One region of the Arthrobacter sp. P1_B9 genome, then DNA from elsewhere that is predicted to be linked to it. Evidence: riboswitches for the same ligand, from Rfam matches in the RefSeq annotation. Region 1 holds a riboswitch; each other region holds the start of a gene.
The links. Region 1 has a riboswitch for thiamine pyrophosphate ahead of thiO (glycine oxidase ThiO). Riboswitches for the same ligand answer to the same signal wherever they lie in the genome.
Positions count from the first base shown of each region.

Region 1 (4,203 bases):
TGGACCATCCGGATGCGGACCGACGGCATACCCGGTTCGTCCCCGCCGCACGTCGACCCGGCCGGGCCGGACCGGGCCGGGCCTACCGATGATCGCGCCGGCGCGTCATCAAGAGCAAGGGTGATCAGGAGGTCCGGCCGGCGCAACCAGATCAGCCCCGCCGGCCGAGCGGGCGTTAGAGGAACTCGGCCCGGCCTTCCATTGCCGAGGACGCCAGTGCGTGTTCCCGCCGCGGGATCCTGCCGGCCGCTTTCGCCAGCCTGCCGGCGATGACGGCATGTTTGAAGGCCTCGCCCATGAGCACCGGATTCTGCGCACGGGTCACCGCCGTAGCCAACAGCACGGCGTCGCAGCCGAGTTCCATCGCCAGGGCAGCGTCCGAGGCCGTGCCGATCCCGGCATCCAGCACCACGGGCACGGACGCGCGCGAGACGATCAGCTCGATGTTGTGCGGGTTCAGGATGCCCAGTCCGGTGCCGATCGGGGCGCCCAACGGCATCACGGCCGTCGCGCCGAGGTTTTCGAGCCGGAGGGCAAGCACGGGGTCGTCGTTCGTGTAGGCGAAGACCTTGAAGCCTCGGGCCACGAGCTGTTCGGTTGCGTCCACGAGTTCGACGGCGTCCGGCAGCAGTGTGTGCTCGTCGGCAATGACTTCGAGCTTGACCCAGTCCGTTTCCAGGGCCTCCCGCGCCAGCTCGGCGGTGAGGACGGCGTCCTTGGCGGTGAAGCAGCCTGCCGTGTTGGGCAGTACCCGGATCTGATGGTCCTCGAGCAGCTGGAACAGCGAGCCCGTCTCCGCCGGCGAATAGCGGCGCATCGCCACCGTGGTCAGCTCCGTCCCGGACGCCACCAGCGCCGCCCCGAGCCCGTCCAGGCTCGGCGCACCGCCGGTTCCCATGATGAGGCGGGAGCCGAGCCTTACGCCGTCGACCACGAACGGATCGGCCACCGCACCGGCCATGGGGACGGCCTGTGTTCCTGCGAACGTCGTCTCGTTCATGCTGGTCATCCTCCCTGGACTGCCGTGACAAGTTCGACGTCGTCGCCGTCGGCGAGCGCCGTGGCGTGCCACTGGCTGCGCGGCACCACTTCGGCGTTGCGGGCGACGGCGACACCGAGCTTCCGCCCGTCGGCGGCGCGGCCGTCGGGGCCGATGCTCCGGCCAGTGAGCTGGCTGACGAGTGCGGAGACGGAGGCGCCGTCGGCGACGCTCTGATCCGTTCCGTTAAGTCGGATGTTCATGCTGCTTCCTTCTTAGGGCTGTCCCCGGACGTAACCGGGATGCGGGAAAAACGGTCGGGGCGGAACCCGGCCCAGCGCGGGTCCGGCGTGAAATCCATGAGTTGCCGGCACACGGCGGCAGCGGCGGGGGTCAGCAGGACGCCGTGCCGGAAGAATCCTGTGGCGATAATGAGTCCCGGGACGTCGCCGCCGTCCGCTTGTGCGACCCGCCCCAGCAGCGGGGCATTGTCCGGGGTTCCGGGCCGCGCCCGCGCCGTGGCTTCCAAAAGCTCCAGCTCGGCGACCGCAGGCACCAGCTGCTGGGCATCCCGCAGCAGCTGGTAAATGCCGCCGGCGGAAACTGCGTGCGGATCCGACGGTCCATCCTCCCGCTGGGTGGCCCCGATCACCACGGTGCCGTCCTGGCGGGGGACGATGTACACCGGGATGCCGCGCACCATGCCCCGCACGGTGGCCGTGAGCAGCGGTTGCAGATGCGGAGGCACGCGGAGCCGGAGGATGTCGCCGTAGACGGGCCGCAGCGGCAGCACCAGCCCGGCCGGTAGCTCCTCGAGCGCGGCGGCGCCGAGCCCGTTGGCGACCACGGTCTCGGCAGCCCGTACGGTACCGCCGCCGGCCAACCGCACACCCGCCACCTGTCCGTCCTGCCACAGCAGGCCTGCCGCGCGCCGCCGGACGAAGCTGCCGCCTTCCGCACCGAGCACGCCGGCGAGCCGGGTGATCAGCAGGCGGGGGTCCACCTGGTGGTCGGCCGGGATGTCGAAGGCACACGAGATGCCGGGACTCAGCAGGGGCTCCCGGGTGCGCGCCTCGCGCACTGTCAGTGGCTCCACGGCCAGGCCGCATGCCTTCTGGACTTCCCTCAAGTCCGCGAGCGCGCGCCGGTCCGCCGCGTCGGCCCCCACCGCCAGGGTCGGCGTCGTTAAGTAGCCGGTACCTGCCGGGGAATCCGCGCCGGCGGCACCGGCGTCGAGAGCCGCAGCGAATCCTGGCCACAACCGGGAGGCCTCAAGCATCAGATCCAGGAGCTGTTCCTCCTGGTAGTGCAGTTCACTCACGGGGGCCAGCATGCCGGCCGCGGCCCAGCTGGCTCCGCTGCCGGGAGCATCATCGATCAGGACCACGGATCGGCCCGAGCGGATGGCCTCGAACGCGATGCCATGGCCGATCACCCCGCCGCCGATCACGGCCACGTCGGCAGTCGTATCCCCCGCGATGATTCCCTCTGCGGTACCGGGCCCCGTGTCACAAACCTGGGCGTCGGCGTCATTTGCGGCTCCGGCCGCACGGCCTGCTCGTGTGCCCATGAAGAATTCCTTCCCTACGCCGGTACTAGCCGGATCAGGTCAAGCGGTCGGCTCTGACGCCCTCTCAGCCGGGCAGCGGCGACATGGCTGCTGCGGGCTCCCGCGGTATGCGCCCAGTTTAGAGGAACTAGGCTGGTCCCATGAGCCAGGACCCTCTCCACACCACCGCCCGCCTCTATCTCTGCACCGACGCCCGCAGGGACCGCGGCGACTTCGAGGACTTCGTGGACGCCGCCTTCGCCGGCGGCGTGGACATCATCCAGTTGCGCGACAAGTCGCTCGAGGCCTCCGAGGAGCTGGAACTGCTGGAGGTCCTGCACACCGCGGCGCAGCGCCACGGGCGGCTGTGGGCCGTCAATGACCGGGCGGACATCGCCTCCCTGTCCGGGGCTCCGGTGTTCCATGTCGGTCAGAAGGACATTTCGCTCGACGCCGCCCGCGGCTTTCTCGGCAAGGATGCCGTGATCGGCCTGTCCACCCACAGCCCGAAGCAGGTGGACGCCGCCATCGCTGCCGCGCCAGGCCGCAAAGGGCTCGATTATTTCTGTGTGGGCCCCGTGTGGGCGACGCCCACCAAGCCCGGACGCGCCGCCGTCGGCCTCGATCTGGTGCGCTACGCCGCCCAGGCGATCGGCGGGGCGGACGCGGAGGGAACCGGCAAGGTCAACGAAAACGTCCTGCCGTGGTTCGCGATCGGCGGGATCGACCTCAGTAACGTGGAGCAGGTAGTCGATGCCGGTGCCCGGCGGATCGTCGTGGTCCGGGCGATTACCGACGCCACCGATCCGGCCCACGCCGCCGGAGCCTTGCTGGCGGCGCTGGACGCCGCCGCATCCTAAGCAGGTCCCCAGCCCGTAATGCCGGCCGGCACTGAAACTATCCGGCGAGACCCAGCTCCGTCATCCGGCGCGCGTGATTCGCTGCGAGTTCGGCCGCCAGGCCGTTGACCAGCGCCCGGGCGCCGGCGTCGTCCAGCCCCGACAGTCCGCCGAGGAACGCGTGCTCGGCGCTGACGCGCTGGGCGTGGTTCAGTACTTCCCCCAGCAGACGCCTGGCCCACAACGCCAGGCGCGACGCCAGCCGCGGGTCATCGGCCAGGGCCGCCTTGATGCGCGCCTGCAGCACGGCCGTGGACTCACCGGTGGAGCGGACCTGCCCGATCAACTCACGGGTCGCGGCGTCGACGTACCGGCCCACGACGCCGTAAAAGTCCGCGGCGACCGTGTCGATCACGTAGGCCTTCATGAGGGCCTCGTACCAGTCCGACGGGCGCGTGCGTTCGTGGAAGTGGTCCACCGAGGGCTGGAACGGCAGCATGGCGGCCTCCGTATCCAGGCCCATGTGTTCGAGCCGGATTCGGACGAGTTCGTAATGCTGGAACTCGACCACCGCCATCCTGCCCAGCAACGCACGGTCATGCAGCGTGGGCGAATACCGGGCACTCGAGGACAGCCGCTCGAAGGCGGAAAGCTCGCCGTACGCCAAGACTCCCAGCAGGTCGGCAAGGAAGCTGTTGTAGAGGGCAGGATCGTCCGCAGTTGCGCTCATCATCCAAGACTAATAGCGGAAATCGGGCTACCCTGATTTTCGTGTCACATCATCGCCTGACCCCCAGTGTCCACGAGCAGCAGAACCAGCTTGCCGGGGCACTCAA
Region 1 is NZ_JBFUAA010000002.1:530,214-534,416, reverse strand. It holds gene AC1D1A_RS05035 (thiazole synthase) at 176-961, opposite strand; gene thiS (sulfur carrier protein ThiS) at 1,006-1,242, opposite strand; gene thiO (glycine oxidase ThiO) at 1,239-2,549, opposite strand; TPP riboswitch at 2,543-2,663, opposite strand; gene thiE (thiamine phosphate synthase) at 2,690-3,388, shown strand; gene AC1D1A_RS05015 (ferritin-like fold-containing protein) at 3,426-4,100, opposite strand; gene AC1D1A_RS05010 (RNB domain-containing ribonuclease) at 4,139-4,203, shown strand, end outside.

Region 2 (4,203 bases), on a different contig from region 1:
CCTGCCGAAGGGTTTCGACAAGTTCCTCGGCGGCAGCAAGTAGCCGCAAGTGCTGACGGCCGCCGGCACTGTGTCGCCGGCAGCATCAGCACTGAAGTGCCATAGGGTTAGACAATGTTCAAGCAGCGCGTAGTCTTCGTCCACGGGGACGGCAGCTTCGGCGCCGCCGCGTGGCCAAAACAGCACGGAATGGCGCTGGACTACGACGCCCTGTTCCTGCGGCGGCACGGGTTTGACGCCGTCGCGGAACCGCTCGAATCCAGCTTCGCCGCCGACGCCGCCATCGTGCTCGCCTCGCTGGCAGACGACGGCCGCGGCGAGGCCGGCGGCCATGTCGTGGCCCATTCGCAGGGCGCGATCGCTGCGATGATGGCCGCCGTCGAACGGCCCGACCTCGTCCAGTCGCTGACCCTGGTGGAACCGGCCTGCCTGTCCCTGACCGCGGAGCTCCCGGCCACCGCCGCGCACCGGGCCCTGATGCAGCCGCTCTTCGACGTCCGCCACAACCTCAGCGACGACGACTTCCAGCGAGAGTTCATCCGCCGCGCGTTCGCGGCGGACGCCCCCGGGGCCACGACGCCGGAGGCCCTCCGGGCTGCGCGCCGGCTCCGCCTGCAGGCGCCGCCGTGGGAAGCCCCGCTGCAGATCGTGCCGGGCGTGCCGACCCTGGTCCTGACCGGCGGCTGGGAACCGCTGTATGAGGAAATCGCCGGCTACCTGCGCGAGACCGGCGCCCTGCACCGCACGGCGCCGGGAGGGCACCGGCCCCAGGATTCAGCCGAAGGGGACCGGGCCATCCGCTCCTACATTGCCGAGGTCAGCCGGCACCAGCACGCCCGGGCGTCCTAAGAAGCTGCGGGTTCTCCCACCGAGGGCTGCGGCAGGTAGACCTTGCCGCCCGAGGCGAGGAACTCGTTGCTCTTCGCCCGCATTCCGGCCGCCATCTGCGCTAGGGCCGCCTGCGAATCTGCTGATCCGTATTCGTCCCGGATGTCCTGGCTGATCCGCATGGAGCAGAACTTCGGACCGCACATCGAGCAGAAGTGGGCTGTCTTGGCCGGCTCCGCGGGAAGCGTCTCATCATGGAAGGCCTCGGCCGTGACCGGGTCCAGGGACAGCGCGAACTGGTCCCGCCAGCGGAACTCGAACCTTGCCTTGGACAGGGCATCGTCGCGTTCGTGCGCGCCGGGGTGGCCCTTGGCGAGGTCCGCGGCATGGGCGGCGATCTTGTAAGTGATCACGCCCGTCTTCACATCGTCCTTGTTCGGCAGCCCGAGGTGTTCCTTGGGCGTGACGTAGCAGAGCATGGCAGTGCCGTAGCGGGCGATCTCGGTGGCGCCGATCGCCGAGGTGATGTGGTCATAGCCCGGTGCGATGTCCGTGACGAGCGGCCCGAGTGTGTAAAACGGGGCGCCCTTGCAGAGTTCCTGCTGGCGCTCCACGTTTTCCCGGACGAGGTGGAAGGGCACATGCCCGGGGCCCTCCACCATGACTTGCACGTCGAAGTCCCAGGCCCGCTGCGTGAGCTCGGCCAGGGTGTCCAGTTCGGCGAACTGTGCCGCGTCGTTGGCATCCGCCGTCGCGCCCGGCCGCAGCCCGTCGCCCAGCGAGAACGCGACGTCGTAGCGGGCGAAGATCTCGCACAGCTCATCGAAGTGGGTGTACAGAAAGTTCTCCCGGTGGTGCGCCAGGCACCAGCCGGCCATGATGGAACCGCCGCGGGACACGATGCCGGTGACCCGGTTGGCCGTCAGGGGCACATACCGCAGCAGCACGCCCGCGTGGATGGTCATGTAGTCCACGCCCTGCTCGCACTGTTCGATCACGGTGTCCCGGAAGATCTCCCAGGTCAGGGCGTTCGCCTCACCGTTGACCTTCTCCAGCGCCTGGTAGATCGGGACCGTTCCGATGGGGACGGGGGAATTACGGATGATCCACTCGCGCGTGGTGTGGATGTCGTCCCCGGTGGAGAGGTCCATGACGGTGTCCGCGCCCCACTGCGTGGCCCACTGAAGTTTGTCGACCTCCTCGGCGATGGAGCTGGTCACGGCGGAGTTGCCGATATTGGCGTTGATTTTCACCAGGAACGCCTTGCCGATGATCATCGGCTCGGATTCGGGATGGTTGACGTTGTTGGGAATGATCGCGCGGCCCGCGGCCACCTCGCTGCGCACCAGCTCCACATCGCAGTTCTCGCGCAGCGCGACGAACCGCATTTCCTGGGTGATGACACCGTCCCGGGCGTAGCGCATCTGCGTGACGGTCCTGCCCTCAGCGGCCCGGCGCGGCACCGGCCGGCCGCCCCGCCACTCGGCCGACGCCGCACCGCGGCGCACCGCCGATTTGCCGTCGTCGAGCAGCTCCCGTTCACGGCCGGCGTAGGGTTCGGTGTCCGCCCTGGCCTCAATCCAGGGGGTGCGGAACGGCTCCAGCCCGCGGACCGGATCGCTGCCCGGGCCGGCAGTGCGGTACACCCGGAACGGCGGGTTCCGGATGCCGCCCGGGGAGGGTTCCAGGGCGATCTCGGTCACCGGCACGCGGATGCCATGCTCCGGATCCGTGCTGAAGGCCAGCGAGTGGGACTTCAGCGACTGCGTGGTGGCTGCGGACTGAATTTGGACAGGGCTGTGCTGTGTCACTTGGGTGTTCACGGAAAAGCTCACTTCCTTCGCCGGCATTACCCGGACAGGTTCAACGGTCGCAGGCTGCGTCAGCCCGATCTCAGCCCCTGCAGGGGCACCCGTGTGGTCGTAGACGAAACTACCACGCACCTCCGGCCGGCCCTCGAGTGTGACGCGGACGGCGGACCGCGGTGTTAGCGTGGCACGGTGACTCTGCCCAAGGCGCTGCCCCGCATCCGGACGGCGACGCCGGAAGATATCCCGGCGCTGCCGGTTCTCGAGGCCTCAGCAGACCGCATCCTCGAAGCGGAGCTGGGGAACCAGACGCTCCCGGCTCCGGAGTTGACGACGCCGGTTGAGCCGCTCTTCATACTTGTCGCCGGAAACCCGCCCGTAGGGTTTGCCCGCATTGACGAGGTCGGCGGCCAGGCCCATCTGGAACAACTCTCCGTGCAGCCGGACTCCGCCGGGCGGGGGATAGGACGGTCCCTGGTGGAGGCGGCCCTTGATGCGGCCCGGAGCCGTGGCTATTTATCGATGACGCTTTGCACCTTCGCAGGCGTCCCGTTCAATGCGCCGTTTTATGCGAGCTGCGGTTTCGAGGAACTCGCCCAGCCAGGACAGGCGTTGGGCGCCCTGCGGATCCACGAAGCGCAGCTGGGGCTGGACGGTCTTGGCCGGCGGATCGTCATGCGGATTAGGCTTTAGGTCATGACCGGCATCATCGAGTTCAGCGGCCCCATCCTCACCGCGGCGGACCAGGAACGCCGCGGGCTCTGGTCGGTGGGCGGCCTGCTAACCTTCCGCCGTCCGGCCGCCGCGCCTGACCTCGTGCTGGACGGCTGGGTCATGCCCGGCCTCGTGGACGCACACTGCCACATCGGCCTCGGCCCGGGCGGGGACGTTACCGAGGACACCGCGGAATCCCAGGCCCTGGCGGACCGCAACGCCGGGACGCTCCTGGTCCGCGACGCCGGCGCCGTCCACAACACACGCTGGCTCCAGCAACGCGCGGACCTGCCCCGGATCATCCGCTCCGGCAGGCACCTCGCCAGGACCCGGCGGTACCTGCCTGGCCTGGCCGTCGAGGTCGAACCGGAGGATCTCGTCGAGGCCGTGCGCAAGCAGGCCCGCGCGGGCGACGGCTGGGTCAAGCTCGTGGGGGACTGGATCGACCGCGACGCCGGCGATCTCGCCGCCAGTTTTCCCGCCCGGACGGTCAAGGACGCCGTCCGGGCCGCCCACGATGAGGGGGCCCGCGTCACCGCACACTGCTTCGCCGAAGACACCCTCGATGACATGCTCGACGCCGGGATCGACTGCATCGAGCACGCCACCGGGCTGCTGCCGCGGCACCTGCCGCGCTTCCTCGAACAGGGTGTTCCGATCGTGCCCACCCTGATCAACATCGCCACGTTCCCGGACATCGCCGCCCGGGCGGCGGCCAAGTTCCCCCGCTACGCAGCCCACATGCGCTCGCTGTGGGAGCGCCGGGCGGAGCGGATCCTCGAAGCCCACGAGACCGGGCTGGCGATCTATGCCGGTACCGACGCCGGCAGCGTGATCAGCCATGGCAGGATCG
Region 2 is NZ_JBFUAA010000001.1:402,438-406,640, forward strand. It holds gene ffh (signal recognition particle protein) at 1-43, shown strand, start outside; gene AC1D1A_RS01670 (alpha/beta fold hydrolase) at 115-849, shown strand; gene thiC (phosphomethylpyrimidine synthase ThiC) at 846-2,651, opposite strand; TPP riboswitch at 2,647-2,754, opposite strand; gene AC1D1A_RS01680 (GNAT family N-acetyltransferase) at 2,829-3,329, shown strand; gene AC1D1A_RS01685 (amidohydrolase family protein) at 3,333-4,203, shown strand, end outside.
Region 2: another riboswitch for thiamine pyrophosphate. It lies ahead of thiC (phosphomethylpyrimidine synthase ThiC); the one in region 1 lies ahead of thiO (glycine oxidase ThiO).

Region 3 (4,203 bases), on a different contig from region 1:
GCCGGTACCTCGTGTACGTGCCCGGCGGTTCCATGACCGGCATCTCCCGCAAGCTGCCCGACGTCGAACGCAACCGCCTCAAGCGGATCCTCAAGGACCGCCTGCCCGAGGACGCGGGCGTCATTGTCCGCACCGCGGCCGAGGGAGCTTCCGAGGAAGAGCTGACGCACGACATCAACCGCCTCCGCGCGCAGTGGGAAGGCATCGAGAGCCAGTCGACGTCCACCAGGATCCTCGCCCCCGAGCTGCTCTACGGCGAACCTGACCTGACCATCAAGGTGGTCCGGGACGTCTTCAACGAGGACTTCTCCAAGCTGATCGTCTCCGGCGAGGAAGCCTGGGACACCATCGAGGCCTACGTCACCTACGTCGCGCCGGACCTCGTGGGCCGGCTCGAGAAGTGGACCAAGGACACGGACATCTTCGCGGCCTGGCGCATCGACGAGCAGATCCACAAGGCCCTGGACCGGAAGGTCTTCCTGCCCTCGGGCGGTTCGCTCGTGATCGACCGCACCGAAGCCATGACCGTGGTGGACGTCAACACCGGCAAATTCACCGGCTCCGGCGGCAACCTCGAGGAAACCGTCACCAAGAACAACCTGGAAGCGGCCGAGGAAGTCGTCAGGCAGCTGCGCCTGCGCGACATTGGCGGCATCATCGTGATCGACTTCATCGACATGGTGCTCGAATCCAACCGCGACCTCGTGCTGCGCCGCATGGTGGAGTGCCTGGGCCGGGACCGGACTAAACACCAGGTGGCCGAGGTGACCTCGCTGGGCCTCGTGCAGATGACCCGCAAGCGGATGGGCACCGGGCTGCTGGAAGTCTTCGGCGAACAGTGCGAAACATGTGCGGGCCGCGGCATCGTCACCCACGACGAGCCGGTGGAGCACCGCCGCGCCAACACGGTCGCCGCGGAGCACTATGTGCCGCGCACCGAGGCGCAGCCTGCTGCCCGCCCGGAACGCAAGAGCCGTCGCCGCGGCCGGGGAGGCCAGGGCGGAGAGACCGCGCCGGCCGCACCCGCGCCCGTCCACGCCGAACCCACCGAGGCCGAACGCCACGCCAAGGCCGAGGCCACCCGTGCCGCGCTGGCCAACATCGCTGCCGCCGCGCACGCCGCGCACCTGCACGACGGGGAGGCAGCCGCAGCCAGCGACGCCGGGGCCCGCCAGGCCGCCGTCGACGCCGTCACGCAGCTCGCAGCCGCCGACGAGGCAGCCGGCCGCCCCGCAACGGTGCTGACGTTTGGCGGCGAGCAGGTGGCCCTGCCCTTCGTCGAGCACGCGGAGGACGCGCCGTCACCGGCCCTGACCCTGGACCTGCTGACCGAGGCCTTCGCAAACCTGGGCGAAGCCGAGGCCGGCAAGCCGGACCAGGCCGCCGGCCTGGCGGCCGGTCAGGCAGCAGCTGTTGCCGCACCGGAAGCCACGGCGCCCGAGGCGCCGTCGGCCGTCCGCGCTGCGGAGGCGCCGGCGTCACGCACAGCTGACACCACGACGCTGCGCGGCCGCCGCGGGCGCCGCAACCGGAGTGCCAGCCGCGCCCAGGGCGCAGCCAACGAAACCTCCGTGGAGCACCGCGAGGCAACCCGGCCGGCCGCGGCCGGATCGGTCCACGAGGCCAAGGCTCCCGCTGCGGCCGGGCCTGCGTCCATCCCGGCCGGCAACGAGCCGATCATCCTCGGCGTCGGCGTGCCGGCGTCGGAGCTGTAGTCCTCCGCGACTGACCACGTCCCCGTCCGGTCATTATTTCGACTGGTCGGGCCGCGGGTCCGGGTCAGGGCAGACGTAACATACGTCCGCCCGGGCCCGGGCCCGCTCGTGCGTTAACGGGTCCTCCGGGTGGCAAGGGCTAGGCTGGAACACTGACACGGGGTGCCGGGCATCGGGCCGGCTGAGATCCAGACCCGTTGAACCTGTCCGGTTAGCACCGGCGAAGGGATGTCTTCCTTGTCCGCGAAATCGAATCCGTCCGAGTTCCTCCCGCCCAATTTTCTGCACAACGAGTCTCTGCCGGCCCCGCCGCGCATTCCCCGCGTGCTGGCCATCGCCGGCTCCGATCCCTCCGGCGGGGCCGGAATCCAGGCCGACCTGAAGAGCATCGCGGCGAACGGCGGCTACGGCATGGCCGCCATCACCGCCCTGACAGCGCAGAACACGCAGGGCGTGCGCGCCGTCCACGTCCCCCCGGCGGCGTTCCTCACGGCGCAGCTGGACGCCATCAGCGACGACATCGGCATCGACGCCGTCAAGATCGGCATGCTCGGTGACGCCGCCGTGATCGACGCCGTCCGCGGCTGGCTGGAAAAGGTGCGCCCCGCCGTCGTGGTCCTGGACCCGGTGATGGTCGCCACCAGCGGTGACCGGCTCCTGCAGGAATCGGCCGAGGCCGCCCTGCAGGCCCTCCTGCCGCTGGCGGACCTCATCACGCCCAACCTCGCCGAACTCGCCATCCTGCTCAAGGAACCCGTCGCTGCCGAGTGGTCCGAGGCCCTGGCGCAGGGCAAGCGGCTGGCCGCCCTGACCGGCACCACCGTCCTGGTTAAGGGCGGACACCTCCAGGGCGCCGGGCCGGGGGACGGGCATGCCCACGACGCCGATGCCCACGACGTCGACGGCCACGGCGCCGGCACCGGCTGCCCGGATGCGCTGGTCAACACCGGCGGCCTGCTCGGCCAGGAAACGGTGGTGGTGCCGGGGGAGCGGATCGCGACGCGCAACAGCCACGGCACCGGCTGCTCCCTGTCCTCGGCCATGGCCACCGTGCAGGCCAGGGTGGGGGACTGGGAAGCGGCGCTGCGCGAAGTCAAGCCGTGGCTGCTGGGCGCGCTCCGCGGAGCCTCGGCCCTGGACGTCGGCTCGGGCACCGGCCCGGTCCACCACTTCCACCACCTGCAGCACCTCCAGGCCGGGCAGGGTCCGGCGGCGGGGGAGTTCGCCGCAGCCCTGCGCGCAGGAGCCGCGGGCGATCTTGAGGCGATCTACGCCCTCGACTTCGTCCGCGGACTGGCCGACGGCACCTTGCCCGAGCACGAGTTCGCGTACTACCTCGCCCAGGACGCCATCTACCTCAACGGATACTCGCGGGTCCTGGCCCGGGCCGCGGCGATTGCCCCCACCGAGGCCGAGCAGCTGTTCTGGGCCCGTTCGGCGCAGACCTGCCTGGAGGTCGAATCCGAGCTGCACCGTTCCTGGCTCAGCACGCGCCCCACGGCCTCCACCCTGGGCCCGGTCACGAAAGCGTATGTGGACCACCTGCTGGCCGCCTCGGTCTCCGGCAGCTATGGCGTCCTCGTGGCGGCGGCGCTGCCCTGCTTCTGGCTCTACGCCGAGGTCGGTTCCACGCTGCACCGGGAGTTCCTGGCCGGCGGCGCCCCCGGGGAGCACCCCTACGCCGGCTGGCTGCGGACCTACGCCGACGAGGACTTCGCCGCCGCGACCCGGCAGGCCATCGCGTACACGGACACGGCGGCCGGGCGGGCATCGGAGAGCGAGCGGCAGGCCATGGCCCTGGCTTTCCGGCAGTCTTCGCGCTACGAAGTGGACTTCTTCGACGCGCCGCGGCTGTACGCCTGACGCGAGCTGGTCCGGACTACCGGTACGATGGTGGGGCACGGTTCCGGAAGTCGTTGCGGCAACACAGCTCAAGATGGTCAAGATCCCGGCCAAGAACATTGGCAGGGACTTTGCATCAAGATGTTGTGGCGCCTATCACGGACTACCCGCCGGAACCAGCCTCATTTGCGGCCGAAGGCAAAATTAGCGTATTCTAGATCTTCGGTGCTTACGCCAACACTTGGGTTATGACCCTGAGAACGGTCCGCTTGGAATTCCAAATGGATTTGTTCCGGGGATAGCTCATGGGTTCCCCCGGGGAATCCACCGGCGTTGAGGCACAGCGTGAGCCGGTCCAAACAATTTGGCCCCTGGTTCCGCACGCAAATCTAGTAATAAACGTCGAGAGAAGTGAGTTCCCCAGTGGTGTACGCGATTGTCCGCGCAGGCGGCCGCCAAGAGAAGGTTTCCGTTGGAGACTTCGTTACCCTGAACCGCGTCCCCGGTGGAGCCGGCAGCACCTTTGAGTTGCCCGCACTGCTCCTGGTGGACGGTGACAAAGTCACGTCTGCTGCTGCGGACCTGGCCAAGGTAACGGTTACGGCTGAGATCCTCGAAGACCTCCGTGGTCCGAAGATCGTCATCC
Region 3 is NZ_JBFUAA010000001.1:512,120-516,322, forward strand. It holds gene AC1D1A_RS02230 (Rne/Rng family ribonuclease) at 1-1,715, shown strand, start outside; TPP riboswitch at 1,864-1,961, shown strand; gene AC1D1A_RS02235 (bifunctional hydroxymethylpyrimidine kinase/phosphomethylpyrimidine kinase) at 2,031-3,578, shown strand; gene rplU (50S ribosomal protein L21) at 3,981-4,203, shown strand, end outside.
Region 3: another riboswitch for thiamine pyrophosphate. It lies ahead of AC1D1A_RS02235 (bifunctional hydroxymethylpyrimidine kinase/phosphomethylpyrimidine kinase); the one in region 1 lies ahead of thiO (glycine oxidase ThiO).

Region 4 (4,203 bases), on a different contig from region 1:
AGGGTGGCCGACCAGTCCGCCCAGGAGATGCTGGACCGGACCTCCTACATCCAGGCCGTGCTCGGCCCGGATGCGCCCGTGCCGCCGGTGCCCCCGTCGCTCCATCCGGTGCAGGTCCGGGAGGGCGGCGGAAAATGAACCGGAAAAGGATCTCGCTGCGCCAGGAACTGCCGCTGCTGGTCTGGCTCGTCTTTGTCTGGGGCGCGCTCTGGCAGAACTTCAGCCCGGGCAATCTCCTCTTCGGCGCCCTCATCGCGGTGCTCGTGGCGCGCATTTTCTATCTGCCCCCGGTGGAACTCGGCGGCCGCTTCAACGTGCTCCGCGCCGTGCCGTTCGCCCTCATCTTCCTCGGAAAAGTCGTCGCGGCAAGCTTCCAGGTCCTGTACCTGGCCGTCGTCCGCGGCCCCAACGTGGTCAGCGCGGTCGTAGCCGTGCCGCTCCGAAGCCATTCGGACCTCCTGGTCACGGCCACCGGGCACGTGATCTCGCTGATTCCCGGGTCCCTCGTGGTGGAGGTGGACAGGTCGACGTCCACGCTCTACATCCACGGCATCAACGTCCGCAATGCCGAGGACGCGGCCAAGCTGCGCAAAGAGGTCCGGGACACCGAGGCCGGGCTGATCCGGATCATGGGGACCAAAGCCGAACTTTCCGCCCTGACACAGGAGACCGCCGCATGATGCAGACCGTCCTGACGGTGACCGCCGTCGTACTGTCCCTGGCCGCCGCGGGGGCGATCGTCCGGATCGCGCGGGGGCCCTCGCTGCTGGACCGGGTTCTGGCCGCCGACGTGCTGCTGGCCATCTTCGGCGCGGCCCTGTGCATCGACATGGCCGCCAACCGGCACCTGAACAACCTGATGCTGCTCGTTGCGATTTCCCTGATCGGCTTCGTCGGCTCGGTCACCGTGGCCCGGTTCGTGGCCGACAGGCGGGAGGGCGTCCGTGAATCCTGACACAGTGATCGACGCCGTCTCCGCCGTGTTCATGGTGACCGGAGCCCTGATGTCCCTCGCGGCCGCCATCGGGCTGCTGCGATTCCCGGACCTCATGAGCAGGATGCACGCGGCCACCAAACCGCAGGTCCTCGGCCTGTTCCTGCTGCTGGCGGCCCTCGGCCTGCAGATGCGCACCTGGTCGGTGTGGCCCGTCCTGCTGGTGGCCTGGCTCTTCCAGCTGCTCACCGTCCCCGTGTCCGCCCACATGGTGGGCCGGGCCGGCTACCGGACCAAGCACCTGCACCCGGAGCTGCTGAGCTCCGACGAGCTCGAGGCGGTAGTCCAGAAGGCCGCCCAGCAGGCGGCCACGCACGGAGCGGACGACGACGACCGCTGAGCCCCCGTCCGGCCCGGCGGACCCGGCCGGCACGTCGCCCCCGTCCGGCCAGCGGACCCGGCCGGGGCCTTCGACAGCCGCGGCGGGCGCCGCGGCTGGTCGCGTCAGGTCAGACGACGTCCTGGGTCTTGGCGAAGCGGGTGATCGCGCGCTGGGTGCCGCGGTTGGCGAGCACCTGGATGATGGCGCTGACCGAGGCGGAGATCAGGGCGAACGTCAGGGCCGAGCGCAGGGTGGTGGGAACGTCGTCCTCCTGGCCCTTGGGCGGCTTGTTGCCTGTGGACTTTTCCCACATGGTGTCCACCAGCTTGGTGCCGGCAAAGCCGGCCAGGAGGCTGACGCCGGTGCCGAGCAGCTTGATGAGGATGTTCATTCTTCGGTCTCCTTGGGACGGGAACGGTTTTCCCCTAGCCTAGCGTTCCGGGGTGAGGACCATCCGCAGGGCCTCGACCACGAGTTCGTGATCCGCCTTCTGGGGCAGGCCGGAGACGGTGACGACGGCGACGGCGCCCGTGCCGCGCACGTAGATGGGGAACGCCCCGCCGTGGGCGGCGAACTCCGACTGATCCCACCAGGCGTTGTCCTCGATCCTTCCGCCGGCGGCGCGGGCCCGGAGGCCCACCAGCAGGGACGGGACCTCGTACCGCATGGCGGTGCGCTTTTTGGCGTTGATCCAGCGCTCATTGTCCGGTGTGGCGCCGTCCAGCGCGGCGTGGAAGAGCACCTGCTCGCCTTTGGTGATGTCGACGGCGATGGGCAGCGAGCGTTGCCTGCCCAGCTCGACAAGGAGGAGCCCGAGGTCCAAGGCGTCATCCTTGCTGAACGACGCGAACTGGAGCGCCTCTATCTCGGCCAGCACGCGGCCGATAAGCGCCGCCAGGGATCCCCGCGGCTGCGGCTCACTCGAGTCGGGATCGTATTCCCCGGAGGGATCTTGGGTGACCGGTGTGTGCGACAAAATATTCCAGCTTTCCGGTGGGTGACGAGGCCGCCCGCTGGCGGGTCCGGGGGTCCGGCACGACGACTCTACCAAGAGGGATTTCCGGGCCGCCGGGACTGCCGCCGTCCGGTCCACGATTGTGACGGCACACCACTGAAAACCCGGCCGTCCGGGTGTAAACTGAGCCAGCCCACAAGGGCGAAAATAATTACGACAGGGGAGCGCCGCCGTCGGGCATCGCCGGAACAATCCGGGGAAACCTTTGGTGGGCGCTGAGAGTGCGGACAGCCGCAGACCCTCGAACCTGATCCGGTTAGTACCGGCGCAAGGGAGTCGAGTTCTCAGGGTGCGCGGAGGGCGGCGGAAGCCGAGACCGGCCGGCGCACCCTCCCCTCCTGTTCCTCAGGAGGACGACATGACAGATATTTCAGCACAGCATGGTTCCGCCAGCCGTTCATCCGCCCGGCGCAACTACAGCTGGCGCGTGGTGGACATTGTGGTGGCCGCGTTGATCGCCGTTGCCGGCGGCGTCATTTTCTGGGCCTGGTCCCAGGGCGCGAACCTGATCTCGACTCCGGTCAACGCGGTCTACCCGCCGTTGAGCGGACTCTACGCCGGCGGCTGGATGATCCCGGCGGTGCTGGGCATGCTCATCATCCGCAAGCCGGGCGCCGCGCTCTTCTGCGAAACCGTCGCGGCCACCGGCGAGCTCATCATGGGTTCGCAGTACGGCACCACGGTGCTGATCTCCGGCATCCTGCAGGGCCTCGGCGCCGAACTGGTCTTCGCGGCCTTCCTCTACAAGAAGTTCAACCTGCCCGTCTCCGTGCTGGCCGGCGCCGGCGCGGGCCTCTTCTGCGGCCTGAACGACTCCTTCCTGCCGTGGGGCTGGAACATCGCCTACGAAGCCGGCGACAAGCTCGCCTACATCGTCTTCACCACGATCTCCGGCGCAGTGATTGCCGGCGGACTGGCCTGGCTCGCCACCCGCGGCCTGGCGAAAACCGGAGTGCTGGGCTCCTTTGCCTCCCGCAAGGCCGCCACGGAGCCCGTCTTCTCCTGAGCCCCGTCGCTGAATCCTGCAGAGAATCATGAGATCTTCACCGGGCGTCCGGCCGGCCGCCGTCACGGCCCGCGGCTGGGGCTGGCGGCATGCCGGACGGACCAGGCCCGCCGTCAGCGGCCTTGACCTGGACATCCGGCCGGGGGAGCGCGTGCTCCTGCTGGGGCCCTCCGGCGCCGGCAAGTCGACGCTGCTCCACGCCCTGGCCGGCGTTCTGGGCGACGGCGCGGCCGGCGACTCCGGGGACCCCGGCGACTCCGGCGACGCCGAGAACACAGACGAGACCGGCAGCCTCCTGATCGACGGTGCCGCGCCACGGGCGCGGCGCGGCCGCGCCGGGCTGGTGCAGCAGGACCCGGAAACGCAGGTGGTGCTCTCCCGCCTCGGCGACGACGTCGCCTTCGGGGCGGAGAACCTCGCCGTCCCGGCGGCGGAGATCTGGCCGCGCGTGCGCGAGGCCCTCGACGACGTCGGGCTGGGACAGCTGCCGCTGGACCACCCGACGGCGGCCCTCTCCGGCGGCCAAAAGCAACGGCTCGCGCTCGCCGGGATCCTCGCGATGCGGCCAGGGCTGCTGCTGCTCGACGAGCCGACCGCCAACCTCGACCCCGCGGGCGTCCTGGAGGTCCGCGACGCCGTGGGCCGCTGCCTGGACAAGACGGGCGCCACGCTGGTGGTCGTGGAGCACCGGGTGGGGGTCTGGAAAGACCTGGTGGACAGGATCGTGGTGCTGCAGCCAGGGGCCGCCACGGACTCCGCGGTCTTGATTGACGGACCGCCGGACCGGGTCCTGGCCGAGGCGCGGGACATGCTCATCGGTGCGGGCGTCTGGGTGCCGGGCTACGTCCCGGCGACGCGGATGCGGA
Region 4 is NZ_JBFUAA010000008.1:150,888-155,090, reverse strand. It holds gene AC1D1A_RS13140 (Na+/H+ antiporter subunit D) at 1-138, shown strand, start outside; gene AC1D1A_RS13135 (Na+/H+ antiporter subunit E) at 135-680, shown strand; gene AC1D1A_RS13130 (MrpF/PhaF family protein) at 677-955, shown strand; gene mnhG (monovalent cation/H(+) antiporter subunit G) at 987-1,334, shown strand; gene AC1D1A_RS13120 (DUF4235 domain-containing protein) at 1,444-1,707, opposite strand; gene AC1D1A_RS13115 (heme-degrading domain-containing protein) at 1,747-2,292, opposite strand; TPP riboswitch at 2,480-2,623, shown strand; gene AC1D1A_RS13110 (ECF transporter S component) at 2,690-3,337, shown strand; gene AC1D1A_RS13105 (ABC transporter ATP-binding protein) at 3,366-4,203, shown strand, end outside.
Region 4: another riboswitch for thiamine pyrophosphate. It lies ahead of AC1D1A_RS13110 (ECF transporter S component); the one in region 1 lies ahead of thiO (glycine oxidase ThiO).